One region of the Xenorhabdus bovienii SS-2004 genome, then DNA from elsewhere that is predicted to be linked to it. Evidence: predicted binding sites of a transcription regulator. Region 1 holds the regulator's gene; the other holds the start of a gene.
The links. Region 1 encodes PurR, which represses purine synthesis genes. Its sites were predicted from a motif close to CANGCAAACGTTTGCNTG; they were not measured.
Positions count from the first base shown of each region.

Region 2: the regulator PurR is predicted to act here: its motif matches at 1,625-1,642, upstream of purL (phosphoribosylformylglycinamidine synthase).

Region 1 covers NC_013892.1:2,464,674-2,472,441, reverse strand. Annotated here, with positions in the region: gene cfa (cyclopropane fatty acyl phospholipid synthase) at 1-910, opposite strand, end outside; gene punC (purine nucleoside transporter PunC) at 1,230-2,411, opposite strand; gene punR (DNA-binding transcriptional activator PunR) at 2,535-3,443, shown strand; gene purR (HTH-type transcriptional repressor PurR) at 3,447-4,472, opposite strand; gene sodB (superoxide dismutase [Fe]) at 4,947-5,525, opposite strand; gene XBJ1_RS10535 (Grx4 family monothiol glutaredoxin) at 5,892-6,275, shown strand; gene rnt (ribonuclease T) at 6,341-6,991, opposite strand; gene gloA (lactoylglutathione lyase) at 7,116-7,523, opposite strand.
Region 2 covers NC_013892.1:3,001,694-3,009,461, reverse strand. Annotated here, with positions in the region: gene mltF (membrane-bound lytic murein transglycosylase MltF) at 1-1,462, opposite strand, end outside; gene purL (phosphoribosylformylglycinamidine synthase) at 1,727-5,614, shown strand; gene XBJ1_RS12860 (sensor histidine kinase) at 6,496-7,768, shown strand, end outside.

The DNA.
Region 1 (7,768 bases):
TTCCATTACTGGCTTTGGCTATCTTTGCAACCGAAGGTAGGCAACCATTGGGAAAAATATACTTGTTCACCCATGAATCGACGTTCAATTTATCACGATTAGAGCCGATAGTATGAAGCAGGAACAGGCCATCAGGCTTCAGATTTTTGCGCACGATATTGAAATAACTAGCATAATTTTTAGGGCCAACGTGTTCAAACATACCGACAGAGACAATCCTATCAAACTGAAAGTTCAAATTGCGATAATCTTCAAGGATGACTTTCACATCCATATCCTTACAGCGTTCCTGAGCATATTTCTGTTGCTCTGCGGAAATAGTAACGCCAGTGACGGATACACCATAGTTTTTTGCGGCATAGGCAGCCAGACCACCCCATCCACATCCGATATCCAATAGTGTCATACCTGAAGATAATTGTAGTTTTTCGCAAATCAGGCGGAGTTTACTGGTTTGGGCTTCTTCTAGTGTGTTTGAATCTTTCCAGTAACCACATGAGTACTGCATGTGAGGGTCGAGCATGCGAGTAAAAAGATCGTTACCTAAATCATAGTGTTCTTCCCCTACAACCCAGGCTCTTTTGGGTGATTGTAGGTTAAATATGCGAGCGGTAATGATTTTCAGAATATCCTTGGCATTTTTGGGAATGCGGTACTCCAGACCAGCTCGCAGTATTTTATGAAAGAATACATCCAAACGTTCACAATCCCACCAGCCATCCATATAGCTTTCACCCAGCCCAAGGGAGCCTTCTTTTAACACTCTTTTATAAAAATTTGGATTTTTGACATGTATATCGAAAGGGCGCTTGCCGTTGATCTCAATATCAGCTTCTTGAAGCAACTCACTGGCGATTCTATGCCACGGATCAGTAATTATTTTTTTATCTTCAATGCAAGATGAACTCATATACTCTCCAATATTTATACAAGGGAATTTTGAGGTATCTCTTTGTGGCTGATTACTTATTATGTTAAAACCAAAAAGGTTTTATTCGGAAATAATATAGAACATTAAGTAAAAACATATATACTCATTCATCCTGAAAGCAAACAGAGCTTCATTGCCCTTACAAGCCTCAAATTCCAAGTTTTTATAATAATGAACCTGTATGAGTATATGAGTGAAATAATATTTAAACAATCATCTAAAGGTCACATTTATGACGCAACCTTTAGATGAGAATGTTCTTAATTATTATTTTTTGGCGTGATTATTAAATTCATGTTTAATCTTTCTTGTCATATTTTTGCTTTTGCAACCAATACCCTATTGCCATCAGAGCAACAGTAGAAACCATCACTGTTGTGGTAGATAAAAGAGGGTTTTTCATGAATACAGAGACTATCAGGCTTGCGACAAAACAGAACCCTAATTGCAGGGCATTCTGCAATGCTGCTGCCTTCCCACTGTTTTTAGGGTAAACAGAGAGTGCATTTGCTACAGCAATAGGATAAGAAGCACCATTCATTGCTGCCATAAAGCAGAAAGGGATGAGAATAGCCATAAATGAAGGTTCATAGAATTGGGAAATTAAATAAATGATCACCATGCTGACGGCATAACCTGCCAGTAAGAATGGAAATACCGTCTCACTTTTGGTTTTTTCCAAAAGAATACGGCAACCATATCCACCGACCATAAATGCCAGAGTCTGAGGAATATAACTCAAGCCGATATCTGTAGGATCATAACCCATATCGGCCAGAATTGTTGGTGAGCCAGTTAGCCAAGCAAAAAAACCAGCACTGCAAGCAGCATAAATTAGTACATTTCCACTGAATATTGGGGATTTCAATAAGGTAAAGAAAGAAACTCCCTTTTTATCAGAGTCGGTATCGATAGCTTTGTGTTTATTGGTCAGGAAAAATGTGGGTATCAGCAGTAAAAGTGTTACAGCCATCAAGACAAGGAAAATGATTTTCCAGCCAACGTGTGACAATAGCCATGCACCGACCAAAGGAGCGAGTGCAGGGGAAAGGGCAACCAGAGGCATTATCATGGCAAAAACACGTTTAGTACGTTCAGGATCATACCGATCGACAACTAAAGCCTGCCAGCAAACTGCCGCAGAGCAGACTCCAACCGCTTGAAGAAATCTCAATACAAGCAGTTGAGTGGAATCAGTTATCCAGAGCATACCTAGACAGCTAATGGAAAACAGAGATAAGCCGATAATAAGAACAGGCTTTCTTCCTAATCGGTCAGACAGTTGCCCCCATAACAACTGAGCAAAGGCAAAACCGCCAAGAAAAATGCTGAGACTCGCACTGATAGCACTTTCTGATGTATTTAACTCTGTTTTCATTACTCCAAAAGCAGGTAGATACATATCAATAGCCAAATAGCCGAGCATACTCAGGCCAGCGAGATAAAACATGAATGAAATGGAATTTTTATTTGTTGTCATTGTGTTAATAACTTGGTGTGGTAATTGATAAGAAGATACAAGGCTTATTCTATATGGCATGATTTTTACTTGTGAAACGGTAATATTTGCATCATGTTATGAAAAAAATTGAAAGGAATAAATATGTGGTCTGAATACTCGCTGGAAGTTGTTGATGCTGTAGCCAGAACAGGAAGTTTCAGTGCAGCTGCATCAGAACTTCATCGTGTCCCTTCTGCTATCAGCTATACGGTAAAACAACTCGAAGAATGGTTGGCTGTACCTTTATTTGAGCGTCGTCACCGTGATGTAGAATTAACGGAAGCGGGAGGTATTTTTGTTAAAGAAGCTCGTTCTGTTATCAAAAAAATGCATCACACTCGCCATCAATGTCAGCAGGTGGCTAATGGTTGGAGAGGGCAGTTCAGCATTGCCGTTGATCAAGTTGTAAAACCTGAACGAACGCTCCAACTTATTCTGGATTTTTACCGGCATTTTCCAGATATTGAGTTGCTTATCTATCCTGAAGTTTTTAATGGTGTGTGGGATGCACTGGTAGATGGACGGGTTGATGTCGCCATTGGTGCCACCCGCGCTTCTCCGGTCGGAGAACGATACAGTTTCAGGGATATGGGGTTTATGCCGTGGTTATGCGTTGCTAGCCCTGCACATGAACTGGTTTCGATAGCAGAAAAATTGCATGACGACCAGATGCGAGCTTATTCCAGTTTATGCCTGGAAGATACTTCTCGCAGCCTGCCCAAGCGTGATACATGGGCTTTGGATAATCAACGGCGATTGATTGTGCCTGATTGGGATATTGGGTTGGCTTGCCTGATGGATGGTCTATGTGTAGGAATGGTGCCCAAGCATCGTGCATTACCACTTATCCGCCGCGGAAAATTGATCGCACTTGAGCTTGAACAACCATTGCCTGATAGCCCATGTTGCTTGGCATGGTCGCAAAAAAGCCATTCACCAGCATTAAGCTGGTTGCTTGATTATCTTGGAGATAGTGAAACACTTAATGCTGAATGGTTGCAGGAGGACTGATCGTCAACGGCGATAATCGATGAAAGGCCCATCTGTAACAGATCGACGCTCAACAAGACGCGGATGCACTTCGATAGTTTGTACATTTTCACGTTTATTGATGATCCTGTCCAGTAACATCGAGAAGGCCATCTGTCCCAAGCGTTCTTTGGGCTGGTGGATGGTTGTCAGCGCTGGCGTGAAGTAGCGTGCATTGCGAATATTGTCATAACCAATGATGGAAATATCTTGAGGGACACGTAAACCTAGCTCATCGGCTGCACAGATTGCACCCATTGCCATCACATCGCCACCACAGAAAACGGCTGTGGGGCGATGTTTCTGATTCAGGATCTGATACATAGCTTGATAGCCAGATTCAGGCTCAAAATCGCCCTGCACAATCCATTCATTCCGAATGTCAATATTTGCCTCTTTCAGTGCCTTGAGAAAACCTTGATGACGCCCGCCACCTGTATTTCTTGCTAATGGTCCAGGAATGGAAGCAATATCACGGTGACCGCGTTCAATAAGATAGCGGCCGGCCAAATAACCACCATGGAAAGCGTTATCGATAATCGCATCGGTGAAATCTCCTCTAGATTCACCCCAGTCCATGACCACCATGGGAATATTGCGATAATCTTCTAGCATACCCAAAAGTTGTTCAGGATATTCTGAACACATTACCAGTAAACCATCCACACGCTTTTGAGCGAGCATTGCGAGATAAGCTTTCTGCTTGTCGAGATTGTTGTGAGAATTGCACAAAATCAACGTATAGCCTTTGCTATAGCAACTATTTTCAACGGATTCTATGATTTCGGCAAAATAAGGTGCCTCACTTGAAGTTGCCAGTAATCCGATGGATTTGGTGTGGTTAACCTTCAAACTACGAGCAACGGCGCTGGGAGAATAGTTTAATTCTTTTATGGCAGCCCAAACTGCGATTTTTGTATCTTCGGCGACGAAACGGGTTTTATTGATAACATGGGATACGGTTGTGGTCGAAACACCAGCGCGTTTAGCCACATCTTTAATCGTTGCCATGATAAAAAAGACTCCTGACCTTATGGTCTAAATTTATAGATCTTTGTTAATCGTTTGCCAGTATATTTATATAGGATGAAGGCTGGCAATAATTTAGCGGTAAACCTTGAATTTTGTCTGATCTAGCTCAAAAGTGAAAGCAATAATCGATGCTATAAAGTATATGCACTAAATGTCAAATGATGCTTTTTATGTAATAGGGTGAATAACCATTTAAAGTTTATGGTATTGCGGGGCCTTAGTTTTCACATTGAGGGTTTTATGGATATAGATTTGAAGTTGGGATTATTGACTGCCAGTAGCGCATTAGTAATGATTGTTACTCTAGCAAGTCTTTGCCTGGTCTAGAAAAAATTGAAGGGCAGCGTCGCCTGCTTTTGTTTTAAGGGTAAACTTTCGCTATCCAAGACTTATGGAATTGGGAAAGTCTACCCTTGCTATTTCAAACTGGCTTGAGCGTTTATCTCAGAAAACTTAAGCCAGATTTTCTTCAACAAATTTCCAGTTGACCAGAGCCCAGAAATGCTCCAGATATTGAGGGCGCGCATTACGGTAATCGATGTAATATGCGTGTTCCCAAACATCAACTGTCAGTACAGGTTTATCTTTACCAGTCAATGGAGTTGCGGCATTGGAAGTATTGACGATAGCCACGCTACCATCAGCTTTCTTGACCAGCCATGTCCAACCCGAACCAAAATTTTTCAGTGCAGCATCAGTAAACTGCTGTTTGAACTCAGTAAAAGAGCCGAAAGCACTGTTAATAGCGTCTGCAACTTTTCCAGTTGGTTCACCACCCCCGTTTGGTGACAGGCTATTCCAGTAGAAAGTGTGATTCCAGACTTGTGCTGCGTTATTGAAGATGCCGCCTTCGGATGTTTTGATGATTTCTTCCAGTGATTTTCCGGCAAATTCGGTATCTTTAACCAGATTGTTCAGGTTCACAACGTAGGCGTTATGATGTTTGCCGTAATGATATTCCAGAGTTTCGGCTGAAATGTGTGGTTCCAGGGCATTTTTGGCATAAGGTAATGCTGGTAATTCAAAAGACATTGCATGCTCCTTTTTAATATCGGGTTTTTGGCTCTACAAGCCATGGTTAACAAGGTGACAACCATGGGCAGAGCAAATTCAAGCTTATTATCATGTTGCTATTTTGATAATTATCTTAACAACTTTTCAGCTAAATAACAGGGAAAAAGATACGACTTAACTGCGATTTGGAGTGGAACTGAACTGTAGTACTGATTGTAAACGATCACAGGGGATGAAAGCATCACATAGCCATCTATAGCAGATTGCAACATAAAAGTTACATAAGAAAGTTCGCGGTAGAAAATTCGCGGTAGAAAGTGGTATTCTGAATCAATCTTTTCTGATGCTGATAAACAGCGCTTGTGGTTTAAGGAAGTAAAAATGATGAGTATTGAGAAAAACGAACGCCCGGTTGAAGAAACAACGACTATTGGAAAAATAGAACGCCAGATCAAAGAAAATCCAATCTTGCTGTACATGAAAGGTTCCCCAAAGCTGCCAAACTGTGGTTTCTCTGCTCAGGCGGTTCAGGCGCTGTCTGCCTGTGGTGAACGTTTTGCTTACGTAGATATCCTGCAAAATCCTGATATCCGTGCAGAATTGCCTAAATATGCAAACTGGCCGACATTTCCTCAGCTTTGGGTAGATGGTGAGTTGGTAGGTGGTTGTGACATTCTCATTGAAATGTATCAGAGTGGTGAATTACAAGCGTTGATCAAAGATACTGCTGACAAGTACCGTGAACAGGCAGGCTGCGATAGCGAATAATTTATCATTTTGGTGAATAATGGTTAAAGCCCCATACATCTTCAGTAGGTATGGGGCTTGATTTATCAGGATTCGTTATTTGGGGAAGGTAATGGCCAGCCGCCTAGTCGTTTCCAGCGGTTAACGAGTTCACAGAACAGCAGGGCAGTCCGGTCTGTATCATACAGCGCGCTATGAGCCTGATTGCTGTCAAATGGTATTTCCGCTGTGATACAGGCTTTGGCCAGGATTGTTTGGCCGAGCACCAAACCACTCAGAGCTGCGGTATCAAAAGTGGCGAAAGGGTGAAATGGGTTACGTTTCAAACCAGAACGCTCTGCTGCTGCCATGACAAAGTTGTGATCAAAACTGGCATTATGGGCGACTATAATCGCGCGGTTGCAATTATTGTCTTTCATACCTTTGCGGATCATTTTGAAAATGGCATGTAATGCGGTGTATTCACTGACTGCTCCCCGCAATGGATTGGTCGGATCAATCCCTGTGAATGCCAGCGCTGCTGGGTCAAGGTTAGCGCCTTCAAAGGGGTCAATATGAAAATGCAGTGTGTCAGCTGGCATCAGCCAACCCTCTTCATCCATCTTTAAAGTAATTGCTGCGATTTCAAGTAAAGCATCTGTCTGTGCATTAAAACCACCGGTTTCTACATCAATGACAACAGGATAGTAGCCACGAAAACGTCCACTTAGCATGTTTTGATCTTTTTTATTAGACATCTGATTCAGTTCTTAACTTCATGATAGTGGATATTATGACAAAATTTGGCATGTATTGCAGAAGTAATGCCTATCCAATTTAGAAATGAAGGGCATGGGGAATGCCCTTTGCATGTAGAAATAGTTAATTTCCTAATGCACTACTGCCGCTTTGGTTTTCGATTAATTCGATTTTATAGCCATCGGGATCTTCAACAAACGCGATGACTGTTGTTCCGCCTTTGACAGGTCCAGCCTCGCGAGTCACATTTCCACCAGAGAGCTTGATGCGCTCACAAGTTGCCGCAACATCGTCCACACCCAAGGCAATATGCCCAAATGCGGTTCCCATTTCGTAGCTTTCAACATCCCAATTATAGGTTAACTCAATGACTGCACCTTGGCTTTCATCGGTATAACCGACAAAAGCGAGGGAATATTTATACTCTGGATTTTCGCTGGTGCGAAGTAGACGCATACCCATCACTTGAGTATAGAAATCAATCGAGCGCTGCATGTTGCCAACACGGATCATGGTATGGAGTAAACGCATAATTACCTCTTGAACTTTATAATTTTATTGCGAAATATCCTTATTTAGGAAAGTCCTTATTTGGGATAATATTATGGCGAAATTTCGCTCATTAACTACATATGTGTGGTTAGCTATAACTATAACTTGTATAGATAAAATAATTCAATTTGTCCTTTCAACTTTCATATATTATTTCATACTATTACTATTTAATTTTAAATTATCACAATTGTTCTTATCCTGCGTCAGTATGTCAATTCTCA
Region 2 (7,768 bases), 540 kb from region 1:
TAACCACGGCTTTATTTCCTTCCCTATCTGAAAGAGGCACGATGATCTTATCAATCGGTGTTTCATATTCTGCTTTCTTGCTGTGTTTATCTTTTGCTCGCAAGTACCCTTCCAGACTCTGGTAATAACGCCGAATGTTTTCGACATAGCGATATGCTTCATGTCCGCGGGCATAGCCATATGTTGTGTTGGTATAGAATTTTTTCTTGCTTAACAGATCAAGGCGAGATTTGATATCCAGCCAACGGTCAGGATTACCTTTTTGTTCTGCCGTGAGTTTCCGGACATCGAGAATATGCCCATAACCCATGTTATAAGCAGCTAGGGCGAACCAGATACGTTCATCTTCAGGAATGGTTTTCGGCAACCGCTCCATCAGATAATGCAGATAAACCATACCCCCTTTTACACTTTCCTCCGGATCAAGTCGATCACTGATCTTGACCCATTCTGCGGTCGGGCGAGTAAGCATCATCATACCGCGAACACCTGTGGGTGAAGTTGCCTGCGGGTTCCAATGTGACTCTTGCCATGCGATGGCTGCAACTAATTGCCAGTCAAGTGAGCCAGCGTATTTCTCAAAAATAGGCTGATATATCGGTAATGTGCTATTGATAGCGCGAATGAATGAAATAGTATCAAAATAATCGAATTGGTAGATATGGCTGAAATACTTTTCTTCCAGCTGTGGTATCACATCGTTTTCTGACATCTGATTGAAAAAATCGAGCATAGCAGAGTAAAGGGTATAGTCATCACTGCGCTTCAAATACCAAGTCAGAGGACGTTCCCCATTTACTTCAAAAGCAAGGGCCAAATTAGGATGAATACGCTGTTGCAGAGAAAAACTGATCGAATCGCTGATCGTATAGTTAATTTTGCCTTCGGACACCTGCTCAAGTAGTTCTAGTGTGTTATCGCGTGATGTATCTTCCCAAGTTAAATTGGGATAAGACTCTTCTTTATATTTTTTGAGTTCTCTGGCATGGGCAGATCCTTCAGTGACAACCAGTGTGCCGTTTAAATCGCCAAACGTGCGTGGGCGGGGTGTATCTTTGCGGTAAATCAGTTGCTGTGAGACTGAATAATAGGCAGGGCCAATGCGTGCCTGGTCTAACCGCTCCTCATTATAAATAAGGCCAGCAGCGAGAAAATCTGCGTTATCGTTGTTTAAGTCATCAAAAATCTGGTTAATATTAGTGCGAAAATGAATGACAAGTTTTACGCCTAGATATTCAGCAAACCGTTTGGCTAATTCATAGTCAAACCCCGTTGCTTCATTTTTGCTGTTCGCAGAAATCAGAGGGGAGCTGATGGTACTAATCCGAAGCTCTCCCCGTGCCAGAATCCTGTTTATCTGCTCCTGCTGTTTGTTGGGCCAACTGATATTACGGCCAATGATTGCAGCAGAGAGGAGCGCGATAATGACGATGACAAAATAATTTATCTTGATATTGCTCAAATAGTTATCTCTCGTCAGTGCGGTAGGTTCCGTAAGAAATGTGAAATATAGAATGGTTAAATTTCCAGTAATTGAGCATTTTGCGTAACAAAACTGGGATGTGCAACCTTATTGAATCAATTTTTAAATTCTACTAATTGTATTATTCGATTGAATAACAGTCACGCAAACGGTTTCGTCAAAGGAAACATTCCTCTATAATGTCGGCGTTTCCCCCTGTGGCATCAGTCAGGCTTTGCTTCTAAGATGAGAGAACCTATTACTATGGAAATTCTGCGTGGATCGCCCGCTTTATCAGCGTTTCGTATTACTAAGCTCCTTTCCCAGTGCCAAGATCAGCAGCTTCCCGTTACAGAGATTTATGCGGAATATGTGCATTTTGCAGAAATTAATTCGCCTATCACAGGAGATGAGCGGGAGAAATTAAATCGGTTATTAAAATATGGCCCCTCTTTGGATGAACATGACCCTAAAGGTCAACTATTGCTGGTGACTCCTCGTCCGGGCACGATATCTCCCTGGTCATCGAAAGCGACAGAGATTGTGCACAATTGTGGTCTGAAACAGATTACCCGCTTGGAAAGGGGGATTGCCTATTATATCCAGAGTGATGAAATGAGCGATGGGCAGTGGCAGGAGCTGTCTGCATTACTGCATGATCGAATGATGGAAAGTGTGTTCACTCAATCTGAACAGGCTGAAGCCCTGTTTTCTCACCAACAGCCTGCACCACTGAAACAGATCGATATCTTGCAGTCAGGGCGTGCTGCATTGGAATCAGCCAATATTGAATTGGGATTGGCTTTGGCAGCAGACGAAATTGATTATCTGGTGAGAGCCTTTCAGACATTAGGCCGCAACCCGACTGATGTTGAACTCTACATGTTTGCGCAGGCGAACTCTGAGCATTGCCGCCACAAAATTTTCAATGCGGATTGGGTGATTGATGGTCAGGAACAACCTAATTCACTGTTCAAGATGATCAAAAACACGTTTGAACAGACGCCGGATTATGTTTTCTCTGCTTATAAAGACAATGCCGCCGTGATGGAAGGTTCGCAGATTGGGCGCTTTTTCCCTCATCCTGAAAGTGGTGTGTATGATTACCACCAGGAACCCGCCCACATATTGATGAAAGTTGAAACACATAACCATCCAACCGCCATTTCTCCTTGGCCCGGTGCGGCAACGGGATCAGGCGGGGAAATTCGGGATGAAGGGGCAACAGGGCGAGGTGCAAAACCCAAGGCCGGATTGGTTGGTTTTTCGGTATCTAATCTGAAAATTCCCGGATTTGAACAACCGTGGGAAGAAGATTTCGGTAAGCCTGATCGGATTGTCAGTGCGCTGGATATCATGCTGGAAGGCCCGTTGGGAGGTGCCGCATTCAACAATGAATTTGGGCGTCCAGCGTTGCTAGGGTATTTCAGAACTTATGAAGAAAAGGTGAATTCCCATAATGGCGCAGAATTGCGTGGTTATCACAAGCCCATCATGCTGGCGGGAGGGATCGGGAATATCCGTGAAGAACATATCCAGAAAGGCGATATTTCTATTGGCGCGAAGCTGATCGTACTGGGTGGCCCAAGCATGAATATCGGTTTGGGTGGCGGTGCTGCTTCCTCAATGACATCAGGCCAATCTGATGCAGAGCTGGATTTTGCATCAGTGCAGCGTGACAACGCAGAAATGGAACGACGTTGTCAGGAAGTGATCGATAGTTGTTGGCAATTAGGGGATAAAAATCCGATTTTGTTCATTCATGATGTGGGTGCGGGTGGGTTGTCAAATGCAATGCCTGAGTTAGTCAGCGATGGCGGCCGGGGTGGTCGCTTTGAGTTGCGCAACATTCTCAATGATGAACCGGGAATGAGTCCATTGCAGGTATGGTGTAATGAATCTCAGGAACGTTATGTCATGGCAGTGGCACCAGAACAACTTGTACAGTTTGAGGAAATCTGCCGTCGTGAACGTGCTCCGTACGCAGTGATTGGAGAGGCGACGGAAGAACGTCATTTGCTACTGAATGACAATCATTTTGATAATCAACCTATCAATATGCCGCTGGATGTTTTACTCGGCAAGACGCCAAAGATGCTGAAAAATGTGATGACCCTGAAAGCGCAGGGTCATAGTTTAGAACGCAGAGATATTGATTTAGCTGAAGCAGTAAAACGAGTCTTGCACTTACCGGCAGTGGCAGAGAAAACATTCCTGATTACGATTGGCGATCGTTCAATTACTGGGATGGTTGCTCGTGACCAAATGATTGGCCCGTGGCAAATTCCAGTGGCGGATTGCGCTGTTACTACGGCCAGTTTGGACAGCTATTATGGTGAAGCGATGTCAATAGGTGAACGCGCGCCTATCGCTCTATTGAATTTTGCAGCATCAGCGCGTATGGCGGTCGGGGAAGCGCTGACCAATATCGCCTCTGCCTATGTACAAGATCTGAAACGGGTGAAGTTATCGGCTAACTGGATGTCAGCATCAGGCCATGCCGGGGAAGATGCCGGATTATATGCTGCGGTCAAAGCAGTGGGCGAAGAACTGTGTCCGGCGCTGGGATTAACGATTCCTGTCGGCAAAGATTCCATGTCGATGAAAACTTGCTGGAACCAAAACGGTGAAGAACGTGAAATGGCCGCACCGCTTTCATTGGTTATCACTGCATTTGCACGGGTGGAGGATGTTCGTTGTACCGTGACACCAGAGTTATCTACCGATGATGATAACGCACTGCTACTGATTGATCTGGGGCAAGGGCAAAATGCGTTGGGAGGAACAGCACTGGCGCAAGTTTATCGTCAGCTTGGTGACAAAACCGCAGATGTTCGCAGTACTGAGCAACTCGCAGGTTTCTTTAATGCGATTCAGCAATTAATTTCAGAACAAAAGCTGCTGGCCTATCACGATCGCTCTGATGGTGGCTTGTTGGTGACACTGGCAGAAATGGCTTTTGCGGGTCATTGTGGACTGCGTGCCGATATCAGTGCATTCGATGAAGATATTTTGGCAGCACTGTTTAGTGAAGAATTGGGCGCAGTGATTCAAATTCGTCAGACCGACAGAGAACAGGTTGAAAAACTGCTGGCTGATTATGGACTGAGAGAATGCGTACACTATTTGGGGCTGGCTCAGGCGGGAGAGGATTTCGTGATCTCCAGCAACGATATGGATGTCTATCGCCAAAATCGCAGCACATTGCGCTTATGGTGGGCGGAAACGACGTGGCAGATGCAGCGCTTGCGTGACAACCCAGAGTGTGCTGACCAAGAACATCAGACGAAACAGAATGTGAACGATCCCGGCTTGAATGTAAAGTTAACCTTCGATCCGGCAGAAGATATTGCTGCTTGTTATATTTCGAAACAAGTGCGGCCGAGAGTTGCAGTATTGCGCGAACAAGGTGTGAACTCTCATGTCGAAATGGCGGCGGCATTCCATCGTGCTGGTTTTGACGCTGTGGACGTTCACATGAGTGACTTGCTGAGTGGGCGGATTACGCTGGATCAATTCCAGACACTGGTTGCCTGTGGCGGCTTCTCATACGGTGATGTACTGGGTGCGGGCGAAGGTTGGGCAAAGTCTATTCTGTTTAATTCACAGGTACGGGATGATTTTGCGAACTTTTTCGCAAGACCGGATACTTTAGCCCTTGGCGTGTGTAACGGCTGCCAGATGATCTCCAACTTACATGAATTGATTCCGGGCACTGAGCACTGGCCGCGTTTTGTACGTAATCGTTCAGAACGCTATGAAGCACGTTTCAGTTTAGTGGAAGTGGCAGATAGTCCTTCACTATTTTTGCAAGGAATGACGGGTTCCCGTTTGCCAATTGCGGTTGCTCATGGTGAAGGGCAGGTTGAATTCAGGAATAGCCAGAGCTTGGCTGAACTGGAAAAACACCAGCAGGTTGCATTACGTTTTGTTGATAACTACGGTCTGGCGACAGAAAACTATCCTGCTAACCCGAATGGCTCTGTGAACGGTATTACTGCGGTGACTAGCCTTGATGGACGAGTGACGGCGATGATGCCGCATCCTGAAAGGGTATTCCGTACTGTCAGCCATTCTTGGCATCCCAAAGAGTGGGGGGAAGACGGCCCATGGATGCGTATTTTCCGTAATGCGCGCAGGCAGTTAGGTTAATTTCTTTCGTTATCATTCTCCCTTTATATAAGTCCCTGAAGATTTATTAGGGTCTTAAGTTAAAAACCACAAAACCCGCGTAAAACGGGTTTTGTGGTTTAGCAATGAGGAGTGGTTGTTTACGAATGTTGCGTAAGCTCTCAAAGTTTTTGCTAAATAAAACAAAACAGTGGGGAGATAAGGGGGACTATTCCGGTGTTTTCTGCGATGCAACATACACTCTCATTGTCTCTATATCGCGACAATGGCCTCTTAATGCGTCTCAAATAAGAGACATTTAATGATTTGATTTTATTAATAAAATCATTTTATGCAGTTAAGTGTCATAAATTGGCGACAAAAATATATCGCTGATATCAAAATATATTCATCACAAAGCGGCGTATATGAATATGTTATTTTTATTTTCAATAAAATCAATAAATTAATATTTTTATTTGAATGTTGGCATGTAATATGCTTAATAGAATGTAGTTGCTCATTCACCTTTTTATGTCGGCCCACAATTAGGTGGAAATATGCCACATAAGCCTAGAATGATGCCGAAGTAAGGTGCCTACCGTCCAACTTAATGATACTCGCTTTCGGGCCTTATCAAACTACGGGCGACACGTGGAGTGAGGCACCACCTACATACTCATCAAGCAGTATGAAGGATCCTCACTGGCGGGATAGTAGATAAGATACTATCCCGCCGTCATTATTACAGGTAACTCCTATCCATTGTGTTCATGCAGGCATCCGTTTGTATATGCACCCGCATAGCTCTCAATAATCCACTATTTTCAAAAACGAGAAAAAGTAACAATAGAATTCATCATCTGGTAGGCTTTTTTCTCCGCCTCATGTCGGTTAGCATCAATGTAATTACAGGTTATGAGATGATTTCTTTGAATAAATGGCGTTTATTTCCCCGTTCATTGCGCCAATTGGTGTTAATGGCTTTCTGGCTGGTGTTATTGCCACTCTTAGTACTGGCTTATCAGGCTTATCAAAGTCTTGATCAACTCAGTACACAAGCTGCCGAAATTAACCGCACGACTTTGGCAGATGCCCGCCGTAGCGAAGCGATGATAGGCGTAGCCCTTGAGATGGAACGGAGCTATCGCCAGTATTGTGTATTGGGGGATGTCAGGCTTGAAAAGCTCTATCAACGTCAATACCGACAGTACCTCAACATGCTTGGCAATCAGATGATGATGCTGGCTAATAAGGAATATACCCAGCGGTTTAATCAATTACTGTCCGGTCTTACCAAAATTTCCTGTAGTAATGGCATGCCAGAACCGGTGGCAAACAAGCGGCTTGAACAATTTTCCACAGCCAATAATCTCCTGGTGCAAGAAACCCGTAACATCATCTTTATTCGTGGTGAGCAACTACAAAAAGATATTGCAGACAAAGGGCAGTTATTTGGCTGGCAGAGCCTAATCTTATTCCTGCTGAGCGCTTTTTTGATCACCCTTTTTACCCGTATGATTATCGGGCCAGTGAAAGGGATCGAGAATATGATTAATCGGCTGGGGGCGGGACAAACACTGGATAATCAGATTGAATCCTTTCAGGGACCCCGGGAATTGCGATCACTGGCGCAGCGTATTATCTGGCTGAGTGAACGTTTGTCTTGGCTTGAATCTCAGCGTCACGAATTTTTACGTCATATCTCCCACGAATTAAAAACGCCTCTTGCGAGTATGCGTGAAGGCACAGAATTACTGGCAGATGAAATAGCAGGGCCACTGACGGCAGATCAAAAAGAAGTGGTGAGTATTCTGGACAGCAGTAGTAAACATTTACAACGGCTCATTGAACAGTTGCTCGAATATAACCGCAGATTGGCAGATAGCTCTGTCGAGCATCAGATTGTATCTTTAAAAGAAATTGTCGATAGCGTCGTATTGTCACATCAGTTGCCAGCACGTGCAAAAAATATTAATACTGAAATTCAATTGGATACATTTTTTTGTTGGGCAGAGCCTAAACTATTAATGGGGGTGATTGATAATCTCTACTCCAATGCAGTGCACTATGGTGCTGAATCCGGTAACATCTGGATTTCCAGTCGGCAAGTAGGTAAAAATATTCAGATTGACATTGCTAATACGGGGACGCCTATCCCTGAATTAGAGAAGAGCATGATTTTTGAGCCATTTT